DNA from 3 places in the Enterobacter vonholyi genome. Region 3 is predicted to be linked to each of the others. Evidence: riboswitches for the same ligand, from Rfam matches in the RefSeq annotation. Region 3 holds a riboswitch; each other region holds the start of a gene.
The links. A riboswitch is a leader RNA that binds a small molecule or an ion and turns the genes downstream of it on or off. The one in region 3 is predicted to bind thiamine pyrophosphate.
Positions count from the first base shown of each region.

Region 1: linked by a shared signal. The riboswitch ahead of thiM (hydroxyethylthiazole kinase) and the one ahead of thiB (thiamine ABC transporter substrate binding subunit) in region 3 are both predicted to bind thiamine pyrophosphate.
Region 2: linked by a shared signal. The riboswitch ahead of thiC (phosphomethylpyrimidine synthase ThiC) and the one ahead of thiB (thiamine ABC transporter substrate binding subunit) in region 3 are both predicted to bind thiamine pyrophosphate.

Region 1 covers NZ_CP162152.1:2,920,395-2,926,622, forward strand. The annotation lists gene AB3N39_RS13750 (GntR family transcriptional regulator) at 1-367, opposite strand, end outside; gene thiD (bifunctional hydroxymethylpyrimidine kinase/phosphomethylpyrimidine kinase) at 410-1,210, opposite strand; gene thiM (hydroxyethylthiazole kinase) at 1,207-1,977, opposite strand; TPP riboswitch at 2,013-2,109, opposite strand; gene AB3N39_RS13765 (YadA C-terminal domain-containing protein) at 2,724-3,797, shown strand; gene AB3N39_RS13770 (hypothetical protein) at 4,012-4,473, shown strand; gene AB3N39_RS13775 (glycoside hydrolase family 32 protein) at 4,558-5,991, opposite strand; gene AB3N39_RS13780 (MFS transporter) at 6,007-6,228, opposite strand, start outside.
Region 2 covers NZ_CP162152.1:221,448-227,675, reverse strand. The annotation lists gene nudC (NAD(+) diphosphatase) at 1-625, opposite strand, end outside; gene rsd (sigma D regulator) at 721-1,218, shown strand; TPP riboswitch at 1,273-1,381, shown strand; gene thiC (phosphomethylpyrimidine synthase ThiC) at 1,461-3,356, shown strand; gene thiE (thiamine phosphate synthase) at 3,356-3,997, shown strand; gene thiF (thiazole biosynthesis adenylyltransferase ThiF) at 3,984-4,739, shown strand; gene thiS (sulfur carrier protein ThiS) at 4,723-4,923, shown strand; gene thiG (thiazole synthase) at 4,925-5,695, shown strand; gene thiH (2-iminoacetate synthase ThiH) at 5,692-6,228, shown strand, end outside.
Region 3 covers NZ_CP162152.1:724,450-730,677, forward strand. The annotation lists gene AB3N39_RS03405 (DedA family protein) at 1-37, shown strand, start outside; gene thiQ (thiamine ABC transporter ATP-binding protein ThiQ) at 81-782, opposite strand; gene thiP (thiamine/thiamine pyrophosphate ABC transporter permease ThiP) at 766-2,376, opposite strand; gene thiB (thiamine ABC transporter substrate binding subunit) at 2,352-3,335, opposite strand; TPP riboswitch at 3,367-3,467, opposite strand; gene sgrR (HTH-type transcriptional regulator SgrR) at 3,504-5,159, opposite strand; gene sgrT (glucose uptake inhibitor SgrT) at 5,248-5,400, shown strand; gene AB3N39_RS03435 (sugar efflux transporter) at 5,520-6,228, shown strand, end outside.

The DNA.
Region 1 (6,228 bases), 2.2 Mb from region 3:
TCACCACACGCTTGTTGACCCACAGCGTATTGGGCTTTTGGCCGCGCAGCACCACCTGCTGCGAGAACCCGCGCGCCTCTTTCAGCGAATATTCAAAGATGTTGTTGATTTGCGTGCCATATCCACGGGAACGCGTCACCACGCCCTCTTCCTCCAGCGCCTGCATTGCCTTTCGCACGGTAATGCGCGACACGCCGGTTAACTGGCTCAGATCGCGCTCGCCGGGCAAAATATTCCCGTGCTCCAGCATGCCGCTTCGCACCGCATTTTTTACCGTTTCGGCAAATTTCAGGTACAGCGGCGTGTTGTCCGGCGCGGCGATCCGTTCATTCAGTTGAGCGATTAACCGGGTATGCGCTTGTTCCATCTCTGTTTTCTCAGGCGTGGTGTTTCCTGCCAGTATACTGGGTTACCACCATGCATGAAAATGATGAACCGGCCCAATACCGTGACCGACTTCCAGAGTATCGGCTTTTGCCAGCGCCGCCGAGAGCCAGGCTTTCGCTTCGCTAACCGTATCGGCCCAGCCTTCATGCCGGGGACGCAGCGCCGCCAGCGCGGCGGAGAGCGTGCAGCCCGTGCCGTGGGTGTTTTTGGTCTGCACGCGCGGCGCGGTAAAACGTACTTCGCCATCGCGGGTAAAGAGCCAGTCCGGGCTTTCAGCGTCGTCAAGATGACCGCCCTTCATCAGCACCGCGCCGCAGCCCATCGCCAGCAGCGCGTTTCCCTGCGCTTTCATCTCGCGTTCAGTTTGCGCATGCGATGTGCCTAACAACGCGGCGGCTTCCGGCAGATTGGGCGTGATAAGCGCCACCTGCGGCAGCAGTTTTGTACGCAGCGTCTCCACGGCGGAGGCCGAAAGCAGCGGGTCGCCGCTTTTTGCCAGCATGACGGTATCCAGCACCACGTTTTGCACCTGATAGCGTTTAAGCCGCTCGGCCACCGCTTCCACAATATCCGTCTCGGCCAGCATGCCGATCTTGGTGGTATCGATGCGCACGTCGCTGAACACAGAATCCAGCTGTGCGGCAACAAAATCTGGCTCGATACGGTAGACCGACTGCACGCCGCGCGTGTTTTGCGCCACCAGCGCGGTAATGACCGAGCAGCCGTACGCGCCAAGGGCCGAGAATGTTTTGAGGTCAGCCTGGATACCCGCGCCGCCGCTGGGATCGGTGCCGGCAATGGTCAGGGCGTTAATCCGCTTCATGCCTGCTCCTCCAGCGTATAGAGCGCGTCGAGGAACGCGCTGGCAAAACTGCCCGGGCCACGCGACTGCGCAACCGCGACCGTTCCGGCTCGCTTCATCCATCCGCAGACGGCAGCAATGTTATCCAGCCGGTCACCCGGCAGCGAACAGCTCGCCGCCACAACGGCAGAAAGCGCGCATCCGGTGCCTACCACGCGCGTCATCAGCGGATCGCCGCCGGTAACCGTTCGAGTACGTTGCCCGTCCGTGATGTAATCCACCTCGCCGGTGACGACCACAACGGCATTGGTCTGGCGGGCCAGCGCCTGTGCAGCGGGCACCGCGCTGGCGGCGGTATCGGTCGTATCAACGCCGCGCCCACCCGGGCTCATCCCGGCAAGAGCAAGGATTTCAGAGGCATTGCCGCGAATGGCAGCCGGTTTCAGAGCAAGAATTTGATGGCAAAACCGGGTGCGGAACGTCAGGGCGCCCACGGCAACCGGGTCCAGCGTCCAGGGCTTTCCTGCCGCCACCGCGCTCTCAATCGCCCGCCGCATCGACTGGGCCCGCGGCGAGGTCAGCGTGCCAACGTTGACCAGCAGCGCATCGGCGATCGCAGCAAACTGCTCGGCCTCTTCGGCCTCAATCACCATCGCGGGTGATGCGCCAAGCGCCAGCAGAACGTTGGCCGTAAAGGTCTGTACGACATCATTGGTCATACAATGGGTCAGCGGAGAACGGGTGCGGAAGTGATGTAAAACGTGTAAATCGAGCAGGTCAGGCTGCATGGGTTCGCTCCTGCCTTGCGTGAAGAAGCGATGACCGGGAAGGCATCTGACTTCCCTACGCTGGCATTATCCAGATCAGGTAATACGGGTATTTCTCAGCCTTCACAAGGAAGGGCACCCCGAGTCAAAATACTTTTAAAACAATGATTTATTGAAATCAATGTTCTCAATCAGTGTAACCGTGGCCACAGGTCAGGCGCAAGGGGTTTTGATTTATCACGGCAGCGATCGCGTTATGAATCTCCCTAAACACTTTTTCGCTAGCATCTTCAACATAAATATTTTTTCCTGGTATATCCCGTAACAAAAATGAGCTGATTTCATTTCATTCGAAGCTAGCGAAAGATTCGATAATAAATAATCGGCAAAAACCCATAAATTTACATAAACTGTTATGTGTATTATTAACCAATTTTAATCAAAACACTTAAATACATTTAATGTATTGGTGTTTTATATCTAATTTGGCTCTCATCCATCATGAATCGCTATCTTATTGTATTATAAGATTATTAAGCCGAGCTTTTCTGGAATGACTCGTTTAGCTATTCCTGCTATTTATGATTTAGATCAATAATCAAAATTACACATTCATAGATAGTTACTGCACGTTACGAAATAAGTTATCAAACCAAAATTTTCAACGTTAATTGTGAATTATTTCAGATATAACAAGACGTTGTATCTTCCCGCCAGGATAGCGCCCTTACTTTATTTTTTCTTGTAGTGATGATGAGAGCTTTAAAATGAACTATTTAAATACAACAGCTATCGCTGTTTTTGGTTTTGTGTTTGCTGGTTCAATGAATACTGCAAATGCTGCGGAAGTAAACATAAACCTTGACGATAACGTCAACAATCCAGGTGCTCACATTCAAATTCAGGGTACCGATAAAACCGCCTATAACCTTGATAACATCGAGGGGAGTAACATTAAGCAAGACGGGCAAATCTATAACCTTCAGGGCGATATTGACAGAGCAAATACAGCTATTAATAAAGCACAAGATACAGCTAACACCGCTCAAGATGGCGTAAATGCTAACACTCAAGCTAACGCTATCCTTAATCAGAAAATCGACGATTACAAAGCAGATCAGACAATCACTGATAACAAACAGAATATATTGATTGATAACACTAATAATAAAGCAGATGCGGCTTTACAAGGCGTTATTACTAACGGTCAAGCAATCATTGATACAAACACGAGAGTAGATAAAACTGACATCACCGCGACCAATGCGAACAACAAAGCAGACGCCAACACTCAAGCGCTAGCAAGTAAGGTCGATAAAAGCATTTTCAACGCCGATCAGGATAGACAAGATCAAGCACTTCAGGATGCCTCTGGCAAAGCGACTCAGGCATTTAATACGGGCGCTTATGCGCAATCTTTAGCTGTCGATGCACAAACGGTAGCCGCAGCGAATAAAGCTGCTGTTGCTACCGTTCAGTCACGCCAGCAAACACAGGAAGCGACGATTCAGAATCACAGCGCACAATTAGCGAATCATGAATCACGTATTACTGCGTTAGAGAGTCAAAATAACGCTAAGTTCTCTTCTCTGGAGAATCAGCAGAATGAGGATCGCAAGGAATATCGTGCTGGTATCGCTGGCGCTGCTTCTCTTGCTGGTTTGCATTACGTTGATACAGATAACGCGGTTGCCGTCGGTGCTGCCAACTTCAAAGATGCGCAAGGTTATGCAATCGGCTACCGTCATAAGTTCGCTGAGAATGTAGCTGCTACCCTCTCTACATCAGGTACATCCAACGGTGATGAAATTGTTGCGGCGTCCGCATCTTACGGATGGTGATGTTACAGTATTAAAATAAAATGCCAGTGTTCTAAAAAAAATCGCCCATGAGTTTTAATCAGCTGGCTATAACTCAATACATTGCTGCTCGCAAAGAAAATGACAAAGTACATTTTTATCTCCGCTGTTTTGTATCTCACTTTTATTTTATTAGGGATATGGATCGGCTTGATGTTAGGCACCTATATTTATAATTGCAATTACTGAGGCAATAATGAAAAAGTTAATGATGATAGCGGCTGTATTATCTCTTACTGCGTGTTCCTCACCAGCGCAACGGATGGCGGATTGTCAAAGCAAGGGGGTGAGTAAAGACGCTTGTTATATTGCAGAGCAAAACCGCACATCAGCCATTAACGCTGCTGCAGAAAAACAGGCTTTGGAGAATGCTGCTCAACTTGCACAATCAGCACATAAGCATTTTCCTGAAGGCTGCACTCAGGTTATGGATGCTGCGGGTCGTTGTGACAGCAAGCCTGCCAAAGCAAGCGGCGATGTTAAACAGTTTTCAGGTGAAGCGGATCGCGTTATGAATAAGCCAATATCTGATGCTGCTGAATATCTGCTTTCGAAAGGCTGGAAGCCAAATAAGGGTTTATGGCACAAGGATAGCTATATTATGCAGCTGGTTGTCGAAAAAGAGAGAGTCGTAAACGCACAATTATCAAAAATGTGATCTTAGGACTACGCTCCCTCCTGATAAGATTTACATAGCCCCATTTGTATGGGGCTTTATTTTAGCTCATGACTAAATACAGATTTACTCTAACTGCCACGCCCCGCCATGAATAAGCGATGCTCCTCCCGTCCAGGCAAATAACGCCAGCTCGCGGCAGTCGGCATCAGGATAAATACGGCTGCTGAGGCACGCCTCACCTTCGTTAACAAACACTTCCACCGAAGAGCAGTCAAAGAACAGGCGCAGGCTGAGCGCGTCGTTCAGGTTAAGCGCGACGCTTCGGGTACCGCACAGGCCATACTGTGGATAGTGTCGCTCCAGCACCAGGCGCTGCATCTGGGCATCAACATAGAGGCGTAGGCCGTCGCCGAGACGAATGCCGTATTGCTCCGCGCTGCTATTCGTGCAATCCCATTGCAGAATGACCTCCATCGCATCGCAGTGTTCCACCAGCGTCATCTGCTGGTTATTAAGTGTACTTATCGGCCAGGGGAACCACGCCCCGCGCAGGGCTTCAACTTCTCTGGCCGGTCGCATTTGCAGATGGTTATCCGCACTCAGCGTCAGCTCGCGCGGTAAAGAAAGCATACCCGCCCAGCCATCCTGCTGTTCCGGCAGGGGCGATTCCCACATGTCCAGCCAGCCGATAACAATACGGCGGCCGTCAGGAGTCAGGAAACTTTGCGGCGCATAGAAATCATGCCCGCGATCCATCTCCACAAACTCACCTTCAGGCACAAAGGGCTGATCAGGCTGCCATTCACCTACCAGGTAGCCGCTCTGGAAAAGATTGCGATGATTAAATCCGTCTGCGGTGAGTCCCTGAGGTGAGAACATCAGCACGCGTTTACCGTTGAGGGTAAAAAAGTCCGGGCATTCCCACATATAACCCATCTCTTTTTCAGCCACCGCGAGCACGCCCCTGTCCTGCCACTCGCGCAGATCGGCAGACCGGTACACACGCACCTGGCCCGTATCTCCTTCGCGCGCACCCACGACCATGTACCACCACGTCCCTTCACGCCATACCTTCGGATCGCGGAAGTGATGCAGCCCGGGCGGTGTATTAATGACTGTCCCGTGCCGCACAAACTGGATGCCGTCACGGCTGGTTGCCAGGCACTGAACCTGGTAGAGATTAGCCTCATCGCCAGGATCGCCGTGGAATTTGTGGCCGGTGTAGATCAGCGCCAGCATGTCGCCATCCACCACCGCCGAGCCAGAAAAACAGCCGTCCTTGTCGTCTGGCCCTTCCGGGGCGAGAGCAACCGGGAGGTGTTCCCAGTGAACTAAATCCTTGCTGCGCGCATGGCCCCAGTGCATCGGCCCCCACTGGGTCGAATACGGATGATGCTGGTAAAACGCGTGATACCAGCCGTCAAACCACACCAGGCCATTAGGGTCGTTCATCCAGCCAGCTCGCGCAGCGAGGTGGTAACGGGGATACCAGCGCAGGTTAAGCCCTTCGCGTCTGGACTGAAGTTCCTGTTCTGCTTTCGTAATGGAATACGTCATTTCTCTACTCTTTGATCAGATGGTGGAAGGTTGCGGCATGAGCGGGTCAGAAGAGGACTTACCCGAGCGCAACAGGAAGATGGAGATAAACGTGGTGCTGAAGACCAGTAGCCCCATGATGAGATAGGACTGGGCAAAGCCGTATTTCTCATAGCTGTAACCTGCCAGCGGCGACAGCACCGAGGCAATCACCGAGCTTGTACAGGCAAAGCCCACCAGATAGAGGGTGGAAGAGAG
Region 2 (6,228 bases), 500 kb from region 3:
CATAGTCGGCCATAAAGGCCGTCATCAGCGACTGCGGGAACGGCCACGGCTGGGAGGTGACGTAGCGCAAGTTCTTCACTTTGATCCCGCTCTCTTCCATCACCTCGCGCGCCACTGCCTGCTCCAGCGTTTCGCCCACCTCGACGAACCCGGCCAGCACGGTATGAATGCCGTTGCGATGGCGGGTATGCTGTGCAAGCAAAATAGAGTCATCCCGACGGATAGCGACGATAATGCACGGCGCAATTTGTGGGTAATAACGTTCGCGGCAGTGGCTGCAGAGCATCGCCCACTCGGTTTTACTCGAGTGCATGGTATGGCCGCAATAGCCGCAGTATTTGTGCGAGCGGTAAAACTCCGCCAGCTGCACGCCCCGCCCCGCCAGCTGGAACAGGCCTACGTCCAGATCCAACACCTGGCGAACGGATCCCATATCCTGACGACGCGCTTGCTGGATCAACCACACGGGCTCACCCTGCCACTCGCCGATCTCTAGCGCAGGCTGGCCCACGAGATCGAACGTTTCCGCCGCACCGTAGGGCAGTTCTCCACCGGGCAACCATAATTTTTGTTCGTGGCTGACGATCCACCAACCCAGATCTGATTTTTCAATAATACGATCCATATCTATTGCACTACCTTCGCTTCACTGACATGTTGTTAGCATTGTGGTTACATTCTGGATGAGCAGATTCAATCCTACACTTTGCGGAGTCGACCATGTTAAACCAGCTAGAAAGCCTGACTGAGCGCGTTAGAGGAAGTAACAAACTGGTGGATCGCTGGCTGCATGTGCGCAAGCATCTACTCGTGGCTTATTACAATCTGGTCGGCATTAAGCCTGGCAAAGAATCGTTTATGCGACTGAACGAAAAAGCGCTGGATGATTTTTGTCAGGGCCTGGTCGACTATCTGTCCGACGGCCATTTCAATATTTATGAACGCATTATCCGCGAAATGGAAGGGACAACGCCGTATTTAGCGGCCAGCAAGCTCTATCCGCTGCTGGAAGCCAATACCCAGCAGATCATGGATTACTACGATTCCACGCTTGAGAACGCCATCGATCACGATAACTATCTTGAGTTCCAGCAGGCGCTATCCGACCTCGGCGAAGCGCTGGAGGAGCGATTCACGCTGGAAGACAAGCTGATCTCTCTCGCCCTGGACAATGATTTGAACATCAGTAACGAAGAGAACGTCGCGCGCCCTGCTTGAGTTCTTAATCGTTAACGAGTAATTTACAACCATTCGCCCCTCTCACGAGGGGGATTTTTCTTGTCGGAGTGCCCAGAGCGAAAGCCGGGCTGAGACCGTTAATTCGGGATCCGCGGAACCTGATCAGGCTAATACCTGCGAAGGGAACAAGAGTCACACTGCTGTTGTATCGCCCCCCGGGCGATCCTCTCTTGCTTCATCCGTCGTCTGACAAGCCATGTCCTTCACTTTTGGAATGAGCTATGTCTACTGCAAAACTGACCCGCCGCGAACAGCGCGCACAGGCCCAACACTTCATCGACACCCTGGAAGGCACCGCTTTCCCGAACTCGAAACGCATCTACATTTCCGGCTCGCAGGACGATATTCGCGTTCCGATGCGCGAAATCCACCTCAGCCCGACGCTTATCGGCGGCAGCAAAGAGAATCCGCAGTATGAAGACAACGAAGCCGTGCCGGTGTATGACACCTCCGGCCCATACGGCGATCCTGATGTTGCCATCAACGTCCAGCAGGGGCTGGCAAAGCTGCGCCAGCCGTGGATTGACGCGCGTAACGACTGCGAAGAGCTGAGCGTGCTCAGCTCTGCGTACACCAAAGAGCGCCTGGCCGACGACGGTCTGGACGAGCTGCGCTTTACCGGCCTGCTGACGCCAAAACGTGCTAAAGCAGGTAAATGCGTGACCCAGCTGCACTACGCCCGCCAGGGTATCGTCACGCCGGAGATGGAGTTCATCGCCATCCGTGAAAACATGGGTCGCGAGCGTATCCGCAGCGAAGTGCTGCGCTATCAGCATCCTGGTGAAGGCTTTGGCGCTCGCCTGCCGGAGAACATCACGCCGGAGTTTGTGCGTGACGAAGTGGCCGCCGGCCGCGCGATTATCCCCGCCAACATTAACCACCCGGAGTCCGAGCCGATGATTATCGGCCGCAACTTCCTGGTGAAGGTCAACGCTAACATCGGTAACTCGGCCGTCACCTCCTCCATCGAAGAAGAGGTGGAAAAGCTGGTCTGGTCCACGCGCTGGGGTGCGGACACGGTAATGGATCTCTCCACCGGCCGCTATATCCATGAAACCCGCGAATGGATCCTGCGTAACAGCCCGGTACCGATTGGCACCGTCCCGATTTATCAGGCGCTGGAGAAGGTCAACGGCATTGCCGAAGACCTCACCTGGGAAGCGTTCCGCGACACCCTGCTGGAGCAGGCGGAGCAGGGCGTGGACTACTTCACCATTCACGCGGGCGTGCTGCTGCGCTACGTGCCAATGACCGCGAAGCGTCTGACCGGCATCGTCTCGCGCGGCGGCTCCATCATGGCGAAGTGGTGCCTCTCCCATCACCGGGAAAACTTCCTCTATGAACACTTCCGCGAAATTTGCGAGATCTGCGCCGCCTATGACGTCTCTCTGTCACTGGGCGACGGCCTGCGCCCGGGCTCCATCCGTGACGCCAACGACGAAGCGCAGTTTGCCGAGCTGCACACGCTGGGCGAACTGACCAAAATCGCCTGGGAGTATGACGTGCAGGTGATGATTGAAGGCCCGGGACACGTGCCGATGCAGATGATCCGCCGCAACATGACCGAGGAGCTGGAGCACTGCCACGAAGCGCCGTTCTACACGCTGGGGCCACTGACCACCGACATCGCGCCGGGCTATGACCACTTCACGTCAGGCATTGGCGCGGCGATGATCGGCTGGTTCGGCTGCGCCATGCTGTGCTACGTGACGCCGAAAGAGCACCTCGGGCTGCCAAACAAAGAGGACGTGAAGCAGGGGCTGATCACCTACAAGATTGCCGCCCACGCGGCGGATCTGGCCAAAGGCCATCCGGGCGCGCAAATCCGTGATAACGCCATGTCGAAGGCGCGCTTTGAATTCCGCTGGGAAGACCAGTTCAACCTGGCGCTGGATCCGTTCACCGCCCGCGCCTACCACGACGAAACCCTGCCGCAGGAATCGGGCAAAGTCGCGCACTTCTGCTCCATGTGTGGGCCGAAGTTCTGCTCGATGAAAATCAGCCAGGAGGTGCGCGACTACGCCGCCACGCAAACCATTGAAGTGGGTATGGCGGACATGTCCGAAACCTTCCGCGCCAAAGGCGGCGAAATCTACCTCAAAAAAGAGGAGGCGTAATGTACCAGCCCGATTTCCCACCCGTTCCCTACCGTTTAGGGCTCTATCTGGTGGTGGACAGCGTGGCGTGGATAGAGCGCCTGCTGGAGACAGGCGTTCGAACGATCCAGCTGCGCATCAAGGATAAACGCGATGACGAGGTGGAAGCCGATGTGGTTGCCGCCATCGCGCTGGGGCGCCGGTATAACGCCCGTCTGTTTATCAACGACTACTGGCGGCTGGCCGTTAAGCACCGGGCGTACGGCGTGCATCTGGGTCAGGAGGATTTGGAAACAACGGATCTGAGCGCAATCCGTGAAGCCGGGTTGCGTCTGGGCGTGTCAACGCACGATGACATGGAGATTGACGTGGCCCTGGCGGCCCGTCCCTCTTACATCGCGCTTGGTCACGTCTTCCCGACGCAAACCAAGCAGATGCCCTCCGCTCCGCAGGGTCTGACGCAGCTGGCAAGTCACGTTAAACGCCTTGCCGATTACCCCACTGTCGCCATCGGCGGAATCAGCCTTGAACGTGCCCCGGCGGTGCTGGAGACCGGCGTCGGCAGTATCGCCGTCGTCAGTGCCATCACCCAGGCCGCAGACTGGCGGTCCGCCACCGAACAGCTGTTACAGCTGGCAGGAGCAGGCGATGAACGATCGTGACTTTATGCGCTACAGCCGTCAGATCCTGCTGGAGGATATCGCCATCGACGGCCAGCAAAAGCTGCTCGCCAGCCGGGTGCTGATTGTCGGTCTGGGCGGATTAGGCGCACCCGCCGCGCTTTATCTGGCAGGCGCAGGTATCGGTACGCTGGTGCTGGCCGACGACGACGAGGTTCACCTCAGCAACCTGCAGCGACAAATCCTCTTTACCACCGAGGATATCAACCAGCCGAAAGCGCAAATCACCCGGCAGCGCCTGAACCAGCTCAACCCGGATATCGCGCTGATTGCCCTGCAGGAACGGCTCAGCGGTGACAACCTCAGCCGTGAAGTCGCCCTTGCTGACGTGGTGCTGGACTGTACCGACAACATGGCGACGCGCCAGGCGATTAACGCCGCCTGCGTGGCAAATAATACGCCGCTTATCACCGCCAGCGCGGTGGGGTTCGGCGGGCAAATGATGGTCCTGACCCCGCCGTGGTCGCAGGGTTGCTATCGCTGCCTGTGGCCGGAAGATGCCGAACCGACGCGCAACTGCCGTACGGCGGGCATTCTTGGCCCGGTGGTCGGGGTGATGGGCACCATGCAGGCGCTGGAGGCCATCAAGCTGCTCAGCGGCATGGAGACGGAACGCAATACGCTGCGGCTGTTTGATGCCCGCTCCAGCAGCTGGCGCCAGCTGGCGTTACGCCGCGCCAGCCGCTGCCCGGTATGTGGAGACCGCGATGCGCATTCTGTTTAACGATGAGCCGATGAGATGCGACGACGGGCTTACCGTTGCCGCACTGCTCGACAAGCTGCGTCAGCTCAAGCCGGGAACGGCGCTGGCGCTCAATCAACAGATCCTGCCGCGCGAGCAGTGGGAACATCAGCAGGTCAATGAAGGCGACCAGATCCTGCTGTTTCAGGTTATCGCAGGGGGCTGAGATGTTACGTATTGCCGATAAGGTTTTTGATTCGCATCTGTTTACCGGAACCGGAAAATTCGCCTCGCCGCAGCTGATGGTGGATGCCATTCGCGAAAGCGGCAGCCAGCTGGTGACGCTGGCGCTCAAGCGCGTGGATCTGCGCCACCACAGCGATGCCATTCTGGCTCCGTTGCTGGAAGCAGGCGTCACGCTGTTGCCCAACACCTCCGGCGCCAAAACGGCCGAAGAGGCGATTTTTGCCGCGCAGCTGGCCCGCGAGGCGCTCGGCACCCGCTGGCTAAAGCTGGAAATCCATCCGGATGCCCGCTGGCTGCTGCCCGACCCGATTGAAACGCTGAAAGCGGCTGAAAAGCTGGTGCAGCAAGGGTTTACCGTTCTGCCTTACTGCGGCGCTGACCCTGTTCTGTGCAAACGTCTCGAAGAGGTCGGATGCGCTGCCGTCATGCCGCTGGGGGCCCCCATTGGCTCCAACCAGGGGCTGGAAACCCGCGCGATGCTGGAGATCATCATCGAGCAGGCCACCGTGCCGGTGGTCGTTGATGCGGGCATTGGCGTGCCCAGCCATGCCGCGCAAGCGCTGGAGATGGGCGCCGACGCGGTGCTGGTCAACACGGCCATCGCGGTTGCCGACGACCCGGTCATGATGGCGCGTGCATTCCGCATGGCCGTAGAGGCTGGCCTGCTGGCAAGGGGAGCCGGCCCCGGCTCGCGCAGTTTCCAGGCGCAGGCCACCAGCCCGCTGACCGGTTTTCTGGAGGCGATCTCATGAGCACGTTTACCGAGCGCTGGCGGCAGCTTAACTGGGACGACATTGCCCTGCGCATCAACAGCAAAACGGCGGCTGACGTGGAGCGCGCGCTGCATGCCCGCCATCTGACCCGCGAGGATCTGATGGCCCTGCTCTCCCCCGCGGCGAGCGCGTACCTCGAACCGATGGCCCAGCGAGCACAGCGACTCACCCGCCAGCGTTTTGGCAACACGGTGAGCTTCTACGTGCCGCTCTATCTCTCCAACCTGTGCGCCAATGACTGCACCTACTGCGGTTTTTCCATGAGCAACCGCATCAAGCGTAAAACGCTCGATGAAGATGAGATTTCCCGGGAGTGTGCGGCCATTCGTGAAATGGGCTTTGAACATCTTCTGCTGGTCACGGGCGAACATCAGGGAAAAGTGGGAATGGACTATTTCCGTCAGCACCTTCCCGCCATTCGTCGTCAGTTTGCGTCGTTGCAGATGGAAGTGCAGCCCCTGTCGCAGGAGGAGTACGCAGAGCTCAAAAACCTCGGGCTGGACGGGGTCATG
Region 3 (6,228 bases):
GTACGGCGAAATTCTGCTGAAGGTGGTGAGCCGTTAATGTTTATTCCCTCTCCCTGTGGGAGAGGGTCAGGGTGAGGGCATCAGACGGCACGAATGCCCAACAGTGAAGACGCCCCCGCTTTACCACTCAGCAGCTCTTCCGTCTTCCCATCCCACGCAATTCGCCCTTCGGCAACCACCACCGATCGCGGCGCAATCCGTGCTGCATCCTCAATACTGTGCGAAACCATCAGCATCGTCAGCTGCTGACGCTGGCAGACCTCCTGCACCAGGGCGAGCATCTCCTGACGCAGCGCGGGATCGAGCGCCGAGAAGGGCTCATCCAGCAGCAGAAGCGGCTGCTCGCGCACCAGACAACGCGCCAGCGCCACGCGCTGACGCTGGCCGCCGGAGAGCTCGCCCGGCAGCCTGTCGATGAATTCGGTGATCCCCATCTGTCCGGCAATCACTTCAAGTTTTTCGCGTTGGGCATCGTTCAGCCTGAGCCCCGGATGCATTCCCAGCGCGATGTTTTGCCGCACCGTCAGATGGGTGAAGAGGTTGTTTTCCTGAAACAGCATCGACACAGGACGTTTAGCCGGAGGGGCGTTGGTGAAATCACGATTATCGATGGCTATCGACCCGCTGGCAGGTTGCAGAAAGCCGGCGATCAAATTGAGCAAGGTGCTTTTCCCGGCACCGCTTGGGCCAAGCACGGCAATCCGCTCGCCCTGCTGAACGGAGAGCGTGAAGCGCATCGGCAGATGCTGATAAAGCCAGGTTACATCAGTCAGTTTTAACATCACGCCCCGGGAGTTTTTCGATAACGGTAAATAAGGCAAAGCACAGCAGCAGCAGTAACAGCGCGGTAACCGCGCCATCCTGACTGCGGTAAGAGCCAATTTGCTGATAAAGCCAGTAAGGCAGCGTGCGGAAATCGTCATTGCCGAACAGCGCCACGACGGCAAAGTCTCCAATAGAGAGCACGCAGGCAAAGGCCAGCGCCTGCGCCAGCGGGCGTTTTAGCGCGCGCAGTTCGACTACCTTCAGCCGCTGCCAGCCCTGCATGCCCAGCGACTGACACAGCAAACCGTAGCGGCTGTTGACGTCGCGCATCGGGTTTTCCAGCACCTTAAGCGCGTAGGGGATGGCCATTAAGGCGTTAGTGAAAATCACAATGCCATCGGCCCTTTCCGGCAGGCCGAGGGTGCTGTTGAACAGTAAAAAGAAGCCCGTTGCCAGCACGATACCCGGCATCGCCAGTATCAGCATGCCCGTCAGTTCCAGCATTTGTCCGGCTTTTTGCGCCTGGCGGGCGTAGAGCTCACGGCTGCTCCACAGCAGCATCATGGTCAGCATAACGCACAGCAGTCCGGCAGCCAGCGCTATGCGTACCGAGGTCCAGGTCGCCTGCCAGAGAACGGGCTGTTGTAGGACGGACATAAGATTGAGGTTCAGGCCGTCAACGATAACGGCCAGCAGCGGCGGCAGCAGCAGCAACAGCGCCAGCGCGATCAGGATAAAATCGCTGACGCGGCTGTGCAGGCTGTCCTGCGGATCGCGCCAGCCGGTTATTTGATGACTACCTGCGGGAATGGCTTTACTCAGCCGCTGGCTCAACAGCACCAGCGCAAGACAGCACGCCATCTGCACCATCGCCAGCAGCGCGGCGCGACCGGGATCGTAGTCGTAACTCAGCGCCTGGTAAATCGCCAGCTCAATGGTGGTGGCCTGCGGCCCGCCGCCGAGTGACAGCACGGTGGCAAAGCTGGCAAAGCAGAGCATGAAGATTAACGCCGCCACGGGCGGGAGCTGGCGGCGCAGCCACGGCCATTCGACAAAGCGGAAGAACGACACGCCGCGCATGCCGAGCTGGGCGGCAATCTGACGCTGTTCGCCGGGAATATTTTCCAGCGCCTGCAAAAAGAGGCGCGTTGCCATCGGCATATTGAAAAATACGTGCGCCAGCAGAATGCCCTGCAGTCCGTAAGGCGAGAATGACCATTCCAGACCAAGCTGACCGAACAGTGAAGACAGCCAGCCCTGGCGACCGTAAACGCTCAGAATACCAAATACCGCCACCAGCACGGGCAGGATCAGCGTCATGGCGCACAGGCGCAGCAGGGCCTGCCTGCCGGGAAATCGCCGTCGATACAGAGCGCGTGCCAGAAAAATAGCCGGGATCACCGACAGCAGGGCAGAAAGAGACGCCTGCCAGAAGGAGAACCGGATAACGTGCCAGAGGTAGCTGTCGTGCCAGAGGGCGAGCAGGTCGCTCTCTGGCGCGTTAAACCACAATGCAAGAAAAGCCCCCAGGCTGACCGCTACCATCACGGCGGCGGCGAGCAGCCCGGGAAGTAACCAGCCGGAAATCAACGGCTGACGGCGCGTTGCCATTCGCTTACCCATGCGGCACGCTGCGCGGCGACCTGCTGCGGCGTAAACTCCAGCGAGGTTTTCGGTTTGGTCAACTGCTCGAAACCTGCAGGCAGCGCAACGTTAGTAACCGGATACATCCAGTTGCCCGCTGGAATGGCGTTCTGGAACGCCGGTGAAACCATAAACTTCAGGAACTTCTCGGCCAGCTCCGGCTGTTTGCTGGCAGCGGTACGCGCGGCCACTTCCACCTGCAGATAGTGCCCTTCCGCAAAATCTGCGGCTGCATAGTTGTCTTTCTTCTCGGCGATAATGTGGTAGGCCGGGGAGGTGGTGTAGCTCAGCACCAGGTCGCTTTCGCCTTTGAGGAACAGGCCGTAGGCTTCGCTCCAGCCTTTGGTCACGGTGACGGTTTTGGCGGCCAGCTTCTGCCATGCTTCCGGTGCTTTATCCCCGTAGACTTTTTGCATCCATAGCAGCAGGCCCAGGCCCGGCGTGCTGGTACGCGGATCTTCGTAAATTACGCGCCACTTCTGATCGCTTTCGACCAGCTCTTTCAGGCTTTTTGGCGGGTTTTTCAGCTTATTTTTGTCATAAACAAAAGCAAAGTAGCCATAGTCGAACGGCACAAAGGTGTCGTTCTTCCAGCCGCCCGGCACGTTAACGGCATCTGCCGCGACGCCGCTTTTGGCAAACAGTTTGGTTTGCGAGGCGGCTTCCAGCAGGTTGTTATCCAGCCCGAGCACCACGTCGGCTTTACTGTTTTTTCCTTCCATGCGCAGACGGTTGAGCAGCGACACGCCATCTTCAAGCGCCACGAACTTCAGCTCGCAGTTGCAGTCCGCTTCAAAGGCTTTTTTGACAACCGGGCCAGGGCCCCAGTCGGCAGAGAAGGAGTCGTAGGTGTAGACCGTCAGGACGGGCTTGGCAAAAGCAGGCAGCGCAAACAGCGCCAGCAGGGGGAGAACTTTTTTTAACACTTTGCACCTCAGGGTTGAGTGGCAAAGGATTTTGAGCGACAGCCTCAAATCCCTTCGCCGGCGTTATCCGGATCAGGTTCGACGGGTATTATCTCAGCGCACATCTGTGATGCAGCACCCCGTTGAGAACGGCGCTATTGTAATGATTTGGTGAATATTACGAAAGCGTTATGGCTCCGGGGGGGCAAACCAGGCGGATTTAAAATCAAACCAGCCCAGGGTGTTCATCCGCAGGCCGCGCATGCTGCGCTGGCCCTGAATCATCAGCCAGTGGTGGATCAGCGGGACGATCGCCTGCTCGGCCAGCAGCTGCTGGCACCATACGGCAAGATTCATCTCGCCCGATCGCCACAGGGCGGCGTCCTGCTGCCAGTCACGGTCGATGCAGTGCTGGATCAGCGGGACTTCATACAGGTGTGAAAATAATGAAAAATCGAGCGGCAGGGTAAAATTAGCGCTGTTGAGCCAGATATCGCTGGCGATCTCCCCCTGATGCCATTCGTCATAGTCCACTTCTCTTACCTCTAACTTGACCCCCTCGGCTGCCAGCAGGCGGGTCATGATCCTCGCGATAAAACGATGCTCCACGTGCTCGCGGTAGTAGGTCAGGGTGATGGACTCCAGCCCTGCGGGTTTGTCGCAGTGCGACGGCCGGGCGTGGTGCCAGCGCGGAAGCAGGCCGTAGGCCGGAAACCAGTATGTCTGGTACTGCTCTTCCGCATGGTAGATCAGATTGGAAGGGGACAGCACGTGGCTGATCCACTTGCGGACGCCCTGGTTTGCCCCGCGGTGGGTGCGGCGGTCAAACAGGAGATAGTAGCATCCTTCCTCCAGGCGGCTCTCAACGGCCTTTTCTCCGGTGGTGGGGCCTTCAAGCGTCAGACCGCAGCTCAGGTCTTCATTGAGGTCAGGCAATACCCACACGTTCACTTCGTCGATCAGCGCCCGATAGCCAAAGTAGTCATCGAACGCGCGGATTTTCAGCTGGTTGCTGTTATTGCGGGACACGGAGTAGGGCCCGGTGCCAATCGGCAGGCTGGCAAAACTGTTCAATGATTCCCACTCACCGGGCAAAATCATCGACGGCACATAGCCCAGCAGCCAGGGAAGCCACTTGTCCTGCTGCGACAGCTCAATGTCCAGCGTCCAGGCCGTGGGGGAGTGGATGCGCGAAATATGCGAGTAGAGCGGCAGCCTGCGGGCGCGTTCCAGAGAGGCGATGACGTCGTGCATCTCCAGCTCGCGGCCGTGGTGAAAGTGGATGCCGGGGCGTAAGAAGAAGCGCCAGTGGCGCGGGGAAAGCTGCTGCCAGTGATGGGCAATATCCGCCTCCAGTTCCCCGTTTTCCTCATTTATGCGCGTCAGGCCGCTGAAGATTTGTCGGGCCATGTGGGTTTCCGAGCGGCGTAACGCCGTGCCGGGCAACAGATTTTTCATTGGCCGGTAGTAGAGCACCCGCAGAATGTGTCGGCCCTGACGAAAGCTGCGTCCGAGATGGGAAACCAGCATCTGGCGCACGGCGGCCTTGTCGCCCACCAGCTGGACCAGCTGATCGATGCGGTCCTGTTCGAGCAGATCTTCTGCGCGCTGCTGCTGCAACGCCAGTCCGGTATACAGGAAGGTCAGTCGCGAGCGTTTGCCGCGTCCCGCTTCCGCTTCCCAGCTTAACCACCCCTGCTGCTGCATGGTGTTGAGAAGCGTGCGCATATGACGGCGGGAACAGCTAAGCAGGTCCGCCAGCTCGTTGAGCGTGGTCTCCTGCGATTGCCCCTCGCAGCACTGCCAGAGGCGGATAAACTGTTGTTGCAGACGACCGGAAGGCATAAAAGGGGAACTCCTGACAAAAAACCAGCAATTTATTTATCCCTATATTAGGCCAATAATTCTCCTCGATGAAGCGAGGAGGTAAATTATGAAGAGGTCTACCGCACGTCAGTTTTATCAGCAGTACTTTTCAGCGACAAAAGGATCGTCCTGGCTGGCCCGCCGGTGTGCAGAGCAACGGCTGAAAACGTTAGAAGAATTGATGCAGTGGGACGTTACGACACCGACCTCTTCCCGCTAACTCGCCTCGATCATGTGTGACTGAGTATTGGTGCTTATCACCCGCCAGCAAAATGTTTTTGCTGGCTTTTTTCGTTTACTATTCACCCAATTTCGATTCGCTTTCACAAGGACTTGCGCATGCTGTGGTTGATGACGATGGGGCGACGCCTGAACGGCGTGTATGCCGCTTTTATGCTGGTGGCCTTTATGATGGGCGTGGCGGGGGCGCTTCAGGCGCCGACGCTGAGCCTGTTTCTCAGCCGCGAGGTAGGGGCGCAGCCGTTTTGGGTCGGCCTGTTTTATACCGTCAACGCCATTGCCGGGATCCTGGTCAGCCTCGCGCTGGCGAAACGATCGGACAGTCAGGGCGATCGCCGCAGGCTAATCCTCTTTTGCTGCGCCATGGCCGTGGGCAACGCGCTGCTCTTTGCCTTCAATCGTCATTATCTGACGCTCATTACCTGCGGCGTGCTGCTGGCGTCGCTGGCGAACACCGCTATGCCGCAGCTGTTCGCCCTGGCCCGTGAATATGCGGATAACTCCGCGCGGGAAGTGGTGATGTTCAGCTCGGTGATGCGTGCCCAGCTCTCGCTGGCGTGGGTCATTGGTCCGCCGCTGGCCTTTATGCTGGCGTTGAACTATGGCTTTACCACCATGTTCTCCATTGCGGCAGGGATTTTTGTCATCAGCCTGGCGCTGATAGCCTTCGCACTGCCGTCCGTGGCCCGCGTCGAACAGGCGACGGATAAACCTGTTACCCAGGTGAGCGGCTGGCAGGACAAGAACGTCCGCATGTTGTTTATTGCCTCGACGCTGATGTGGACCTGCAACACCATGTACATTATTG